4 regions of the Brevibacillus sp. NL20B1 genome follow, and region 1 is predicted to be linked to each of the others. Evidence: predicted binding sites of a transcription regulator. Region 1 holds the regulator's gene; each other region holds the start of a gene.
What was found. Region 1 encodes LexA, which represses DNA repair genes until DNA is damaged. Its sites were predicted from a motif close to CGAACATATGTTCG; they were not measured.
Positions count from the first base shown of each region.

Region 2: the regulator LexA is predicted to act here: its motif matches at 1,972-1,985, upstream of KDN35_RS09830 (ImmA/IrrE family metallo-endopeptidase).
Region 3: the regulator LexA is predicted to act here: its motif matches at 1,303-1,316, upstream of KDN35_RS01125 (DNA polymerase IV).
Region 4: the regulator LexA is predicted to act here: its motif matches at 1,534-1,547, upstream of KDN35_RS13985 (carbohydrate kinase).

Region 1 covers NZ_JAGTPT010000009.1:107,189-111,135, forward strand. Annotated here, with positions in the region: gene KDN35_RS08430 (UvrD-helicase domain-containing protein) at 1-986, opposite strand, end outside; gene crcB (fluoride efflux transporter CrcB) at 1,020-1,385, opposite strand; gene KDN35_RS08440 (DUF896 domain-containing protein) at 1,476-1,673, opposite strand; gene yneA (cell division suppressor protein YneA) at 1,779-2,054, opposite strand; gene lexA (transcriptional repressor LexA) at 2,274-2,897, shown strand; gene KDN35_RS08455 (DUF456 domain-containing protein) at 3,021-3,509, opposite strand; gene KDN35_RS08460 (hypothetical protein) at 3,871-3,947, shown strand, end outside.
Region 2 covers NZ_JAGTPT010000011.1:111,952-115,898, forward strand. Annotated here, with positions in the region: gene KDN35_RS09810 (DUF7916 family protein) at 1-843, shown strand, start outside; gene KDN35_RS09815 (hypothetical protein) at 908-1,102, opposite strand; gene KDN35_RS09820 (helix-turn-helix domain-containing protein) at 1,165-1,383, opposite strand; gene KDN35_RS09825 (helix-turn-helix domain-containing protein) at 1,548-1,904, shown strand; gene KDN35_RS09830 (ImmA/IrrE family metallo-endopeptidase) at 2,010-2,546, shown strand; gene KDN35_RS09835 (winged helix-turn-helix transcriptional regulator) at 2,676-3,008, opposite strand; gene KDN35_RS09840 (hypothetical protein) at 3,114-3,266, shown strand; gene pdaA (delta-lactam-biosynthetic de-N-acetylase) at 3,438-3,947, shown strand, end outside.
Region 3 covers NZ_JAGTPT010000001.1:214,724-218,670, reverse strand. Annotated here, with positions in the region: gene KDN35_RS01130 (YhjD family protein) at 1-14, opposite strand, end outside; gene KDN35_RS01125 (DNA polymerase IV) at 14-1,249, opposite strand; gene KDN35_RS01120 (hypothetical protein) at 1,365-1,562, opposite strand; gene KDN35_RS01115 (hypothetical protein) at 1,735-1,944, shown strand; gene KDN35_RS01110 (cadherin-like beta sandwich domain-containing protein) at 2,740-3,947, shown strand, end outside.
Region 4 covers NZ_JAGTPT010000020.1:10,255-14,201, forward strand. Annotated here, with positions in the region: gene KDN35_RS13970 (FMN-dependent NADH-azoreductase) at 1-470, opposite strand, end outside; gene KDN35_RS13975 (MarR family winged helix-turn-helix transcriptional regulator) at 590-1,036, opposite strand; gene KDN35_RS13980 (hypothetical protein) at 1,208-1,363, opposite strand; gene KDN35_RS13985 (carbohydrate kinase) at 1,621-2,721, shown strand; gene KDN35_RS13990 (pseudouridine-5'-phosphate glycosidase) at 2,725-3,642, shown strand; partial or broken gene KDN35_RS13995 (heavy metal translocating P-type ATPase) at 3,798-3,947, shown strand, end outside.

The DNA of each region.
Region 1 (3,947 bases):
TTGCAGGCGAGCGAGCCTTTGAACCGCAGGCGGTTTTGCGTCATCTCCCGTTCCCGCCGGTCCTGTCCTTCCTCGAAAAACAGGCGCAGCAGCTTCTGCGGGTCGGTGATGCGCCAGCCTTTGGGCAGAAGCGGCTTGGCCAGCTTGGCCGCCCAGTCCAAGAACGTGGCCTGCTGGACGTCATCCACCCCCAGTTCCGGAAGCACGTCCGATATGTAGTTCAGAAACAGGCGGTTCGGCGCAAACACCATGAATTTTTTCGACATCATCGTATCCTGGTAGTTGTAGATCAGGTAGGAGAGGCGGTGCAGCGCGATGGTGGTCTTCCCGCTCCCGGCCACCCCCTGGACGACGATGGGACGGTCTTTGTCCGCCCGAATGATGTCGTTTTGTTCGGACTGGATGGTCGCCACGATGTCCTTCAGCCGACTGTCGTTGGTCTGGTTGAGATTGGCGGCGAGGAACTCATCGATATACCCTTCCTCGAGAAACTCGTCGGGATGGCCGATACCCCGGCGGATCGTCTCCTTGACCGCCCCGTCGTAGATGCCGGTAATCTTTCCCTTCTCAATCGCAAAGTTGCGCTTCAGGCGAACTTCTCCACGGACGATGCCCTTGTCGGTCCGGTAGAAGGCGTCCTTGCTTTCGCCGCTGTAGTACAGGCTGGCAATCGGAGCCCGCCAGTCCACGACCAGCGCATCAAACGTATCGCTGCGGACAATGCCGCGCTTGCCGATATAGACGATGTCCAGTTCGTATGTCTCATCCTTGAGAAAGTCCACCCGGCCGAAGTAAGGTTTGTCTTTCCCCTGGTCTTCCAGATACCGCAGTTCCTTGGCCTTTTTGTACCCGACCACCTGCTTCACGTAGTCGTCGGTCACTTCCCTTACTTCCTCGCGCAGTATCTCGATCTCCCGTTCAATGGCGGACACCGTTTCATCCAGCCGCTTTTGTTCCTGTTCGTAATCGGGATGCCGAATCGTCACGTCCATCCTCCCTTCGCTTCAATCGCGCTGGCGTCAGCCCACATGCCGGCCCAGCCAGACTCCGGCTCCGCAGGCCAACAGCCCAATGCCGACGCTGAGCAGCACGTACGCCAATCCGCGTCCAATGTTCCCGTCGCCAAAAAAGGTGATGACCTCCAGAGAAAAGGTAGAAAAGGTCGTAAAGCCGCCCAACAGCCCGGTGGTAAAAAGCAGGTACAGCTCCGGCGGGAGAAACCCCCGCTCCTTTCCCCAGGCGTACAAAAGACCGATGCAAAACGAGCCGACAACATTGGCTCCCCACGTACCTGCCGGCCAGCCCGGCTGATTCAGCACCAGGCCCAATCCATACCGCACGATTGATCCGACAGCGCCCCCCACTGCCACAGCAAGCCACGACATGCGCATTCCTCCCTGTTCGCTCCGTTTCGTCGTAGAAAAAGACATCCAAGCGAAGCGCGTGGATGCCTTTTTGTGCCAGTACACGTTATCTTAATGTTTGGGACCGTTGTCCTCAAGATCTTCCACATAGCGGATCGATTCCAGGTTAGCCCGCAGGGACGCCTTGACAGCGTCGATGTACTTGCGCCGCAGTGCCTGCTGCTCCTGTTTTTCATCGTCGGTCAGGCCTTGTTCGCGGGATTTCTTGGCCAACTCGTTGATCCGTTTGATTTCCGCGTCGGTTACCACAGCCTCTCCCCCTACTCTCTGTAATGCCGCTCTATTATAACACATCGGCGGCACAACGCAAGCGAAAGGATATACACTGGCCTGCCCCGCTGTCTTGGCTGCCGTCTACTCTCCGACGGGAACAGCCAAGCGCTGTCCGGGGTATATGTCGGAGTTGTCCAGTCGGTTCATCTTTTTGATCGCGTACACCAGTTCGCGCACCTCCATGTCGGCTTCGTCCTGGTGCTCAACGGCAATTTTCCACAAGCTGTCACCCTTCTGAACGGTCACTACCTTCACAGGCACGATCGACGACGACTCCGATGCGAACACAAGTTCTGTCAGGAAGTAAAAAAAGAGAGAGAATACCACGAAAAAGATCAATGCCCCACCGCGTCTCACACCAGTGCGGCTATGGCGCTCCTGTTTTTTGGTGAAACGGTTGTGTGCGGATACAGCATGCATGATACCATCCCCCTGCAAACATACGTTCTATATTCTTGTTTTCATCATAATGCGAACATGTGTTTTGTGTCAAGCGAAATCGAACTAACGTTTGTCGAACGCAAGATCCCATGGTACAATATAGAAAACATGTTCGAGAAAACAGGGGTGTGGTCCATGTCCAAGCTATCCAGCAGACAACAAGCCATTATCGATTTCATTCGCAAGGAAGTCCGCGACAAGGGATATCCGCCGTCCGTTCGTGAAATTGGCGAGGCCGTCGGGTTGGCCTCCAGCTCCACCGTCCACGGTCACCTGGCCCGTCTGGAAAAGAAAGGATTGATCCGGCGCGACCCCACCAAGCCGCGCGCGATTGAGCTGTTGACCGATGGCGACCGCTATCAGGATGACTATGAAGTATCCGTCGTGCGAGTGCCCGTCATCGGGAAGGTAACGGCCGGGCAGCCCATTACGGCCGTGGAACACGTGGAGGATTACTTCCCCCTGCCGGAACACATTGTCACCTCGGACAAGGTGTACATGCTTCGCGTGTCGGGTGACAGTATGATCGAGGCAGGCATCCTCGACGGCGACTACGTCATCGTGCGCCAGCAAAACGTGGCCAACAACGGCGACATTGTCGTGGCGATGACCGATGAGGACGAAGCCACCGTCAAGCGGTTCTTCAAGGAGAAAAACCACTTCCGCCTGCAGCCGGAGAATTCCACGATGGAGCCGATCATCCTGGACTCGGTCACCATTCTGGGAAAAGTCATCGGAGTGTACCGGTTGATTCACTAGGAAAACGAATAGCCCGTATCTTTCCCGACCATCGTCGAAAGATACGGGCTCGTTTTTTCTATGGCGCTGTCAGACCGGCACGATCCGGTGCAGGAATTGCATCTCGCCCCCTTGGAGCATGATCTACAGGGCGGCGATGAAAAACCAGATGATCATCACGATTTGCAGGACGACCTTGACGACTGCGCTGCCGAGAAATCCGACGAGCGATCCCACCCCCGCCTTAATCGCCCGTTCAAACGGCTGGTTGGATACGAACAGCTCTACCAACACCACAAACAAAAACGGCAGGATCAGCATCCCGAACGGCGGGAACAGGAAAATCCCGAGAAAGATACCGACCGCCGCTGCAATCGACGACCACTTGGAACCGCCGTACCGCTTCACGAAGTACATGTTGGTCAGCAAATCGGCGCCGTACAGCAGCACACTCAGCACCACCATCCCCCACCAGAACGACGCCGGCAGCCCGGCCCCCGGTTCGGCGAGGACAAAGTGGTACAGCAAAAACCCGGCCCAAAGCAAAATCGTATCCGGCAAAACCGGAAGAAAAATACCGGCGATGCTTGCGACAAACAACGCCACGATGACAATCCACAGCAGTATTTCCATCGGGCACACTCCTTTCTCTTAGGATATACGGATTACCTCGCCAATCGTTGCATCCTTCTATATATTCTCGTCCACATTTTTGCAGAAGCCAGCCAGGCTGCAAAATTACACGGCCCCATGCGGTTCCATTTCATATTCACATCCGTGCTGGAAAGCAAGCGGATTACTGGTTTATCACTGCCTGGATTCGTTTTTCACATGACTCATCTTGGTCAGTATGCACGTATCAGTAAAAATAAACAGATTTTTCTTTTTCCATAAATCATAATAATTGACATATTTTATCATTATGGTTAATGTATTCTTTGGAATACGTCTGTAAGTGTACGGTCGATTAATACTTAGGAGGTACAAAAGTAATATGGAAGACGATGATATAAGATGCGAACATTGCAAGAAACTTTCTTTTTGGTGCGAAATCGAGCATTTGAGACCAAA
Region 2 (3,947 bases), on a different contig from region 1:
AAGGCCTCTGAAGGGCGAGTGCTGGTAGCCGAAGTGATCTCCTCCGTCTCCCCACTCTACCCCAGTGTTACCAATGCAGAATTGGCCGCCGCTTTTGGTGCCGACATGATCCTGCTCAATCTCTTTGACGTGTTTCAGCCGCACGTGGAAGGACTGACCGCTGCGCCCGATGAGACGGTACATGAGTTGAAACGGCTCATCGGACGGCCCGTCGGCCTCAACCTGGAACCAGTCGACCCACAGGCCAGAGCGGCAGAACAACTGCTCCCCCTGCCCCCAGGGCGGCTGGCCTCGGCGGAAACCTTTGTCGAGGCAAAACGGCTCGGTTTTGACTTCCTCTGCCTGACCGGCAACCCCAAGACCGGAGTGACCAACCGGGAAATCAGGCAGGCGATCCGCACCGCCCGTGAAGTCATGGGCAAAGACGCCTTGATCATGGCCGGGAAAATGCACGGCGCTGGCGTAGCAGATGAAGCCGGTGGCAATTTGATAGAAGAGCAGACGATTGTCCAGTTTATCGAAGCAGGGGCGGACATCATCCTGCTCCCCTCGCCCGGCACAATTCCCGGCATCACGCTTGATGCGGCCAAATCCATGGTCGATCTGGCCCACCGCCACGGCGCATTGGCCCTATTGGCCACCGGCACCAGTCAGGAAGGGGCAGACGAGGCGACCATTCGCCAGATCGCGCTGAACAGCAAAATGGCCGGGGCCGATCTGTATCACATCGGCGACGCCGGTTACAATGGCATCGCTATCCCGGAAAACATCATGCACTACTCCATCGCCGTGCGCGGAAAACGGCATACCTATGTGCGGATGGCCGCATCGGTCCTGCGGTAACGCCAGACAGCACAACGAAGCGGTTTCCCCCGTGGGCTCGTCCGTTTGGGGAAACCGCTTTTTCTCACGGCACCTGCCCGGCAATCGGGGCGGTCAGTGCCGCGTCGCTCTCCCTTTGCAGTTCCCGCTCAAACGACTCCAAGCGACGAAGGAAATCCTGACAGGCAGAAACGCTTTGGGGCTCCATCATCGCTAGCTCGTATGCCAGTGTCCTTTTCCAGATTTCCAACTGCCGCATGTTGGCTTCCCGGACTTCCACCTCTTTCCCCCCTGACCGATCTCTTGCCATATCGCTCTGTGATCTGTTTGTCTCTGTATTTGTCATATCAGCAAAATCAAGCACTGAAACAAGTCGCGCAGTTCGCATTTCAGCTTTCTGGCCAACACCGGCAGGTGATTCGCCTTGAAGTCGTACTCGCCCTTTTCGTATTTCAGATAGGTAGACGCGTTCTTGAAGCCCAGTGATTCCGCCATGTCCTGCAACGTGATTCCCGTTTCGAGCCGTCGCCTTGCGATGAATCCCAGATTGACTTTGTTCAATCAGCATCCCCCTTTATTTGCCAAATTAGCAAATCTTTAACCATTATAATACCGTTTCAATTTTCACAAAGTCAACACGTTCTTTGTTAAATTAACAAAAATTGTGTTTTCCGTTATGGAAAATTGTTAGAATAATTATTGCCATAGCGGAAAGGTTGTGACGAATGATGTCAACAGTCGGTCAACGGATCAAATGGCTCCGGGAACAAAAGCGGTGGTCCCAAATCCAATTGGCCGAAAAACTGCAAATTCACAACACGGTGCTCTCACGGATTGAGTCGGGTGAGAAAAAGAGTGTGGACAACCATCTGCTCTCGAAAGTTGCCGATGTGTTCAACGTCTCCGCCGATTTCCTTCTCGGCAAGACGAATGACCCGACGCCCTCATGGGGAACCCGGAAAAATCCGGAGGAGCATATTTCGTTCTTTGACTTGGAGGGATTGAGCCCATCCGAGATTGAAGAAGTGAAAAAGCACATCGACTATTTGCGGTGGAAAGCCCGACAGTCGGACAAACCATGACCGGCAGGGGCAGGACGTGTCTTACCAAACACTGTCCCGTGCACGGCGTTTTCTTTTCGCACAATACCGAACATATGTTCTGTTTCTTGCAAAGGAGGAATGCACATGCTCCGCGATTACAAACAAACGGAACTGGAAAAATGGGTGGGCGCTTTTTATGCCAGACTGGGGATGCGACATGCGGGAGATTTGCGCGAGGAAACGGTCGCCGAAGCCCTCGGCATTGAGCTTGTGTACCGTCCTTGTCCATCGATGCGGTACGAAGCCGGCGGCTATCGCTGCATCACGATCAATTCCGCCCTGCCCCGGCCAATCCAGCGTGAGCAGTTTTTTCATGAGCTGGGGCATATATTGCGCGGACATACCGGGAAACAGCTGGAGATGAGAAAATCGTTCCGCGACCTGCAGGAGGCCCAGGCTTCGCAGTTTCAACTTTACGCGGCCCTGCCGTTTTTCATGGTATCCAGGTTGAGACTGACCGACTGCCAGACTCATCCGGCCTGCTTGCTGGCCCAGGAGTTTGGCGTAACCCGGCAGCTGGCGGAAAAGCGGCTCGCTCAGATTCGCCGCCGCATCATCAGCGAACGCCTGCACCGCCAGTTCGTCGCCCGCCTCCACGGCAGGGGCCCGCGTCCGGCTTGAGATGCGCGGCGCAGCCGAAGCACGTCCGAAACAGTCCCTTGCAGGGAACGGCCTCGCATTGAACGATGCGGTCCTTTCCAAGCAAATCAGCGCCGTACACAATGTCCGGCGCTTTGTTCGTAAGTCCGTTCAGTTGACTGTTTTCTGATCCAGTTCGATCCACTCTTGTGCCCATTTCTCGATGCCTTTGATGATCGGTTCCAGTGCGCGTCCTTTATCCGTAAGCGAATATTCCACCCTCACCGGAGCGGAATCCGTATAGACTTCCCGATGCACCAGTCCTTCCTTCTCCAGATCCTTCAGCCGTTCCGACAAAAGCCTGCCGCTGATCGGAAGCGCCTCTTCAATTGAACAAAAACGCTGCGGTCCCAAAAGAAGCTGGTGCAGGATCAGCCCTGTCCAGCGTTTGCTCAGCAGATGCATGGCTTTTTCAAACTTCGGGCACAGAGAAGACTGCTTCATGGAAATCACCCCATTCTCCATTCAGTATATCGCTCTTTTTTCCTTGCATCAAAATCTGGCCCGCAACCATCCTAGTGAATGGAAACATACGGAGGTGAGTGCTGCATGCCCGATCAAAAAGAGAGAGCCATGGCCATTTTTGAAGTGGAAGACAGGATTCCGGTCGGTTCCATAGACAAGACCCGAGCCGAAATGCCCGATCGCTCCGAACAATATCCCATTCCGGCCCCCCGTCCCGTCCCCTGGGAGGAGGCCTGAGCACATACGGCCTTCCCGCTCCATGTGGCAGGGAAAGGCCGCTTTGTGTGGGTCGCCAACCTATTTTTTCCAAAAGTGCCTGGTCGCGGCAGGCACATAACTTGCCAACGTTGATGGGACAATATCGCTAGGTAAAGGGAAGCCTATTGTCACAAAGGAGGGCAGGTTACCATGAAGCGCCTTACCATTTTGTCCGCTGTCTTGCTGCTCGTAACCATCGTGTTGGGGCATGCGGCTGCCCATCCCGATACGGCGTACCACTTTGGCTTTAAAAAGAGCAGGGACGGCAAACTTCCTTCCATTGACCAGGAAGGATTCAAATCCGTTGTGGAGAAGCACGGGGCTATCTTTTTGGGAGATACGACCAAAAAAGAACTGTATCTGACCTTTGACAACGGGTACGAAAACGGCTACACCGCGCAAATATTGGACACGCTCAAGGCCAAAAAGGTGCCGGCCATCTTTTTCGTGACCGGACATTACGTAAAAGACCAGCCCGACCTCATCAAACGGATGGCAGCCGAAGGGCATCTGATCGGAAACCACTCCTGGAGCCACCCCGACATGACGAAACTTTCCAACGAACGCATCCGGGAAGAGCTGGAGAAGGTACAGACGGAAGTAGCCCGGATCACTGGTCAAAAAGAGATGCGCTTTTTGCGTCCGCCAAGGGGAATTTTC
Region 3 (3,947 bases), on a different contig from region 1:
CCGTCCCGCTCCATCACTTGTAGTGTCCCCCGATCTTGCGGGCACGCTCCCGCGCCTGCCCCGCTCCCAGCAGGGAAACCGCCCGCAAAATGGCATCCTGTCCGTAGCGGGCGCGGATGTCGTCCATGGCCCGGGCGAGCGAACGCTGCCTGTGTGTGTCGGTAAACAGGTTGAGCTGCACTACATTGTCAGGCACCAATTGATCCAGGCTGACACCGACGCTGCGCACCGGCGTCTGCGTCCAGTGCCGGTCGAACAGGCGGCAGGCCGCTTCGTACAGCGTCATCGCGTCATGGGTCGGCTCCGGCAGCTTCAACTGCCGCCCAAAGCCGGCAGGAGCATCAAAATCGGCCCCGCGGCATCCGACCGAGACGACCGATCCCATCAGCCGCTTGCTCCGCGCCCGGCGGCATACCTCCTCGCACAACTCCAGAAGCACCACCTTGATCTCGGCTGCGGTGTGATAGTCGCGCGGCAGCGTCATGTGATGGCCGATGCCCTTTTGCGTCTCGTGGGTCTGAGGCGACACCGGCGAATTGTCCAGACCGTGAGCCGTGCGCCAGAGCACCTCGCCGTTTACGCCCCAGCGGCGGGCGAGCACTGCCGGAGACATGCGGGCGAGCTGCCCGATCTGGTAGATTCCCATGCGGTGAAAGTGACGCTTCATCCGCGAGCCCACCCCGAACAGCTTTTCGATCGGCAGCTTCCAAAGCGTGTCGGCCAGCTCTTCCCGCTTCAGCCAAAAGATCCCCTCTTCCCGTTTTTTGGCGAAGTTGTCACAGGCCATCTTGGCCAGCACCTTGTTCTCCCCGATGCCGATCCGGGCGTTAATCCCGGTCTCCAGCCGGACGCGGCGGCGGATTTCCTCGGCGATCCGCCAGGGGTCACCGAACAGCCGGACGCTTCCTGTCACGTCCAGAAACTGCTCGTCGATGGAATACGGCTCCACCAGATCGGTAAACGACTCAAAGATGCGGGTAATCTGCACGGAGACGCGCAGGTACGTCTCCATCCGCGGACGAACGACCACCAGATGCCGGCACTTTTGCTGTGCCTGCCACAGCGCCTCTGCCGTGGTGACGCCGTATGACTTGGCAATGGGACAGGCGGCCAAAACCACACCGCTGCGCCGTTCGGGATCGCCGGCCACGACGATCGGTTTGTCCCGCAGCTGTGGCTGGGCCGCCTTTTCAATACTGGCGTAAAAGCTCTGCATGTCAGCCAGGAAGATGATCCGGTCCTTGGTCATGATGTTCATCCCCCAACAAGAACATTTGTTCCTATCTTCTGTTCTTAGTATAGCAAACACACGTTCGCTTTTATACTCCCTGCATGCAAAAAAGGCGCTGGTAATTTTTCCCCCACTAACTGCCGAACGGCAGGGAGGACGGCGACGGGCAGAGAATCCCGATAAGCAGGAAGCCAAGAGGACAGCTTCGGTCCACTCGGCTGTAAAAGGGGCGCCAGGAGCAGGCGGCGGGCGGCGCGGGACGGAACCCTTCGCCCCAGGCGACACGATCCGGCATGCGGGTCCGATCTCGAATGCCCCCACGCTGCAGCAAGCCGCGTCCTTCGCTCCTTGCCGGACAAACGAGACAAACGGGAATTTCACTCGCAAAAGAGACGTGAAAAGCCGTACTGAAAATCGTTTGGAAACATTACAATGTTGTAAACGATCAAGGCTTTGGCCCGTCCTTGGTCGCGCAGTACATCCAGAAAGGAGTTGACATGACGATGCGACACATCAGGTTGACCGCAGGCTTGCCTCCTTTCGCCCGTTTTTTTCTCGTTTCGCTGTTGGCCTTGTTTCCCGTTTTTAGCGCTCCTCCTCCCGCTCATGCCGAAGCCTCAATCACGATCGACTCGCACGAGAACAAAGAACAAATCATGGGAGGAACGATCCGGGTGTCCGGCACATACGTGGACGGTGCGCGACGTTCCTGAACAATCCACTTAGAAATAGGTGGCAAAACCAGGGGGCTCCCCGATTTAGGGAGTCTAACTCTGTACCCGATTCGGCGGGGGAAGTGCCCGCCCGGAATGAAAGTCGGCATTCCTGCCTAATCCTCCGACATGCGCGGCCGATTTGCCGCGGACGCGTATGAAGCTCGGTGAAGTGCGGCGTCTTTGCTTAGGTAAAAGATGCCGGGGGGCCATAAAGCTGCTATGCCCAGGAGAACGCTTCGGCGTTGGCACGAATCCTCGGAAGAACGACCCGTCCGGCGGGGATATCGCGGTCCCCTCCTCCCCGCAATACCGCGGGGCAGTCGCGGAAGGAATTTCGTCCTCGTTCCTTCTGTTCCACTCCGGTAAGGGAATGGAGTTCCCCCGTCCTCCGACTGCGGGCGGGCGAACGGCTGACGGGTCAGAGAGGAGGGCTACGGCAGCAGATGCAAGGCTAGGGTACAGGGAACGTCGGAACTTCGGACGAAGATGCCAAGCGGGGCAAACCGCGATGCTTCGAAACGGCAGGAAATGGCCGTTGAATCCGAAGGACAGCAGCCCGTAGTAGCGAGGAAGCAGGGTAATGCCTGTGGAGCGAAGGGGCATAGCCATGCACTCCGCTGGGGAGAACATGGCGGAACGCCGTGTGCGGTGAAAGCCGCACGCACGGTGTGACGTGGGGGAAAAGGGGTTCCACACGATGCGCTACCCGCGCAGGCGAGGACGCACCCTTACCTATCACGATCGTACGAGCTAAAGCTCGTGATCAATGCCGAGACACTGGAAGACGTTTACATGAACGATCCTGACGGAGACGGTTCCGGCACGTGGTACTACGACCTCGACACCAGCCCGTACGACGGCCCGATCGAGATCGCCGTGAGAGGCTGGGACGCGAGGACCCGCTACGGGGTCTGGTCGCCATTTGTCACATTGTACGTGAATAACCCCGAGGCCAACAAACCGGTCGTCACCATCAACAGCCCTGCAGATGGCACACATGTGAACGGGCCAGTGATGATCCAAATCTCCGTGAAGGCAAAAAACCCGATCTCATCCGTGGAAGTGAGAATCAACGGAGGAAAATGGCTGAAGGCCAAGGCAGACGGCTCAAAAGGCCGTTACAAGTACCTTTGGAATCCGCCGGCCGGGGCTTCCAACACCAGCTGGATCGAAGCACGGGCGCGTGACAGCCGGGGAAATGTCGGCACCAGCCTGACCACATACGTCCGCCTTGGCTGCGCCCAACCCGAACCCGTTACGTTAGAACCGCAGGATAGGGCCATGTGGATCTGGGAAAAGGCGTCGTACAACCTGTTTTACAACGACGGCTCCAAGGAGGTGCTGGACGCCCTGGCACAGGACACGGCCACCTTCGACTCGGACCCCGTCACGACGTTTTACCTCGGCATCGACCAACTGCACGGAAAGCATGTGATGCAGGAAGATCCGGACAAGGTGCGGGCGTTCATCTCCTGGGCCCACTCCAAAGGATACAAGGTGCACGCGACCATCGCAGGCGGAACGATCCCGCCCTACCTGGGCGCTTACAGCCGCTACCACGAGTTCGCCGTCCGCGCGATGGAAGGCGTGATCAACTACAACCTCTCCTCTGCTCCCGACGAACGATTTGACGGTGTCAACGTGGACATTGAGCCATACCTTCTGCCCGATTTCAAAACCGACCAGCCTTCCGTCCAAATCCAGTACCTGGATGGTCTCGCCAAAATGATTCAGCGAAGAGACGCTGCCGGGATCAACCTGCCGTTTGGCACCGTAATCCCCAGATGGTTTGATACGGCCGACCAAGCGCGGGACATCCCCTGGAGGGGAACGACGACATGGCTGTCCGAGCACATCCAGGACATCAGCGACTACATTGCCATCATGGACTACCGGGACACAGCCGAAGGATCGGCCGGCATCATTCAGTCAGCGCTGGGAGAACTGTCCTACGCCAATGCCATCGGCAAGCCCGGGTCCGTCGTGATCGGTGTAGAGAC
Region 4 (3,947 bases), on a different contig from region 1:
TCCGCCGCCGCAGCCGGACCTTCGGAGTAGATGCCGCCGCGCGCGTTCAGCAGGGCCACTTTTTTGTTGTTCAGCAGGCCAACCGGACCTTCCGGGGTGTATTTAAACGTTTTGCCGGCCTGGCACAGGTAATCAATGTAGGTATGCAGCACGGCAGGCACGGTGAAGTTCCACAGCGGGAAAGCGAACACCACCTTGTCTGCCTCCAGGAACTGATTCAGATACTTGTTCACCAGATCGGCTGCCTTCTGTTCTTCTGCGGTCAGTTCCATGCCTTGGCCGGATTTGTACATGGCGTTGATTTTCGTCACGTCGTAGTAAGGCAGGTTTTCCGCAAACAGGTCCAGTTCCACTACCTCGTCGTTCGGATGGGATTCTTTGTAGCTATCCAGAAACGCGTGGTACAGCTTCACGCTGACGGATTGTTCAATGGGACGGTTGTTGGCTTTCACAAACAGAACTTTGCTCATGCGGTTTCTCCTTTCATTTTGTAAGTCAATAACCTTTGTTTTGTAAATCTTGATTTCAAGATTATTATCTCTCCGCTGTTTTGTCAAGGTCTTTATTGGCTGCGGGCAGCAGGCATTTTCTAAAATCGTTCCTGCGCGGCCCTCCCCAGCTTTTTCAGCAGCGCGATCGCCTGCTGTTTTTCCTCGGCGGTAAGGCCGCTCACAGCCTTTTCGATCGCTTCCTTGTGGGACGGAAAAATATCAGCCAAAAACTGTTTGCCCTGGTCGGTCAGCTCCGCGTAAATGACGCGCCGATCCTCTGCACAGGGCTTGCGTACCAGCAGCTTCTTTTTTTCTAGTTTATCCACAACGTAGGTAATGTTTCCGCTGGAGATCAGGATTTTTTCGCCGATTTGCTGCAACGGTTGGGGGCCTTTATGAAACAGGACTTCCAGGACGCCAAATTCTGTCGGGTTCAATCCATGGCGGCGGATGTCGCGGTTGACATGGGCCGTGACCCAGTTGTAGGAACGGGACAGCGCAATCAGGAGCTCAAGTGACTCGTTTCGCTGCTGCGTATCTGTCATAAAGGATGGCCCTCCTTTTTGTTTTGATGTTTAATATCTCTAATTTGAGATAATGGTACACGAGAGGGGATTGTCTTGTCAATTAGCCGAGCTGACAGGTGATAGCGGCATGAAAGGCGACACCCCCTGGTGCTTGCGATGCGAGCGGGCAGAGGGTGCCGGCAGTACGGCCTAGTATTCCACTTTGGTGACTTCCTCCAGCGGGCCCAGCGGATTTTCCTTTGCTTCCCGCAGTTCTTTATCCAGCAGTTTTTCGTGGCTTTCGTCGGACAGGTCAAAGAAAAAATACTCGTCTTCGCGGTTTTGCTTTTCTCGTTGATCAGCCAATTGAGATCCCACCTGTTTTTCGCTTAGTGTGCGCGAAACAGGGCGGCTCATGCAGCTTGTCTCGGTATGCCTGTCCCATGCCGGGAGCAATCCCGATGCGCGCCGAAGATTGGTTGCGGGGCGGCAGGCGCGTTTCTTGTCTGGGGAAAGGGGCGTGTGTTTTTTCTTCTCAAACATTTGTTTATGTGATAAACTTTTGTTTAGAAAGAGAATGTGATAAGAAACAGGGAATGATGTCGGAAGAAAGGAGGAGGGGCGTGGACAAGGAACAGCTCATCCTGCGCTACATTCGTGAAAATCCGTTTATCAGCCAGCAGGAGCTGGCCGACAAGATCGGCATTTCCCGCTCGGCGGTGGCCGGGTACATCGCCCAGCTCACCAAACGGGGCGAGATCAAGGGACGTGCCTATGTGCTGCGCGACGAAGGGCGGATCGTCTGCATCGGCGGAGCCAACCTGGACCGGAAGGCGCGCGGGAAGCAAAAAGTGCGGCTGCATTCGTCCAATCCGGTGGCCATCACCGAGTCGTGCGGTGGTGTTGCGCGCAACATCGCCGAAAACCTGGGGCGGCTGGGCACAAGCGTCACGCTGATCAGCTGCGTCGGTGAAGACAAAGAGGGCGAATGGATTTTGCAGGAGACGAAAAGACACGGCGTGGACGTCAGCCAGGTATGGCGGCTGCCGGCCCAACGCACGGGCACCTACACCGCGCTTCTGGACATCGACGGGGAGATGGTGGTCTCGCTGGCCAACATGGACATCTACGACGCGCTTACCCCGGAGATGTTTGCAGACAAGTGGTCCCATATCGCGGCAGCGCGGGCCGTTTTTCTCGATACCAATCTGCCGGCGGATTGCCTGGCGTACATCATCCAGCGCTGCAAACAGGAAAACATCCCGCTGTATATCGATCCGGTCTCTTCCGCGAAAGCGAAGAAACTGCCGGAGAGACTGGACGGCGTGGACGCGATCCTGCCCAATCGGGAAGAGGCGGAACTGCTGGCCGGCATGTCAATCACGTCGATCGAGGAGTGCGCCGAGGCGTGCCGTCAGATCCGGGAGCGGGGCGTCAAGCGGGTGGTCGTCACGCTGGGCGAGCAAGGCGTGTACTATCAATCGGCGGAGCAGGCGGAGCACCTGGCCCCGTATCCGACAGAGGTGGTGGATGTCACCGGCGCGGGCGACGCATTTGCCTCCGGACTTTTATACGGCATCGTCAACAATGAACCATTCGGACAAGCCTGCCGCCTCGGATTGGCCGCATCCGCCCTGACCCTGCAGACGGAGCAGTCGGTCTCGCCGCTGCTGCAGCCGGAACAGCTCGCACAAACAGTAAGCCAATATGAAAAGGAGCGATAATCCATGAAACAATATCTCACCTGCACGGAAGAAGTGCGTCACGCGCTGGAGAACAACCAGCCGGTCGTGGCGCTGGAGACGACGATCATCTCACACGGCATGCCGTACCCGCAAAACATCGAAATGGCCAAAGAAGTGGAGCGCATCATCCGCGACAACGGCGCCGTGCCGGCCACCATCGGGATCATGAACGGAAAAATCAAGATCGGGCTGACCGAGGCCGAACTGGAGGAATTCGCCACCAACAAATCGGTGGAAAAAGTAAGCCGCCGCGACTTTCCGTACATTCTGGCGAGCGGCAAAATCGGCGCCACCACTGTAGCCGCTACGATGATCGCCGCGCAGTTGGCCGGCATCCGCGTGTTTGCCACCGGCGGCATCGGCGGGGTGCACCGCGAAGGGGAGATCACCTGGGACGTGTCCGCTGACCTGACCGAACTGGCCCAAACCAACGTGGCCGTCGTCTGCGCCGGAGCCAAGTCGATTCTCGACCTGGGCCGCACGCTGGAATACCTGGAGACGCAAGGTGTGCCGGTGGTCGGCTACCGCACGGTCGAGTTCCCGTCCTTCTTTGCCCGCGAGAGCGGCTTTGGTGTCGATTTCCGCCTGGACACGCCGGAGGAAGTGGCGACGCTGATGGACACCAAGTGGCAGTTGGGACTGAACGGCGGTCTGGTCATCGCCAATCCGGTGCCGGAAGCGGATGCGCTGAATCACCGCGAGATCGAAGCCGTCATCCAGCAAGCGCTGGCGGAAGCCAAGGAAAAGGGCATCACCGGAAAGCAAGTGACACCATTCCTGCTCGACCGGGTCAAACAGTTGACGGCCGGCAAGAGCCTGCAGACCAACATCGCTCTGGTGAAACACAACGCGGAAGTGGCGGCGAAGATTGCCGTCGCCTATCACGCCAAGAAAAACTGAAACGGCCCGCAATAACAGCGGCCGCCATTGTGCGCTGTCCAAAAACGGACGGCGCCTTTTTTTGGCAGAAGATGTTAGCGCAAGTGCTTGATATACCCACCCGGGGTATTATATAATGGGCATGTAATAAACAGGAGCCTTGGAGGGAATACTACCAAAAATATACCCCTCATGGGTATCTTGATGCGGAGGAAGACGCGATGAGCGCGAAAATAAAAGAAGCGACGGTTTCGATTTCCGGCATGACCTGCGCGGCGTGCGCGGCCCGGATCGAAAAAGGGCTGCACAAATTGCCCGGGGTGCTG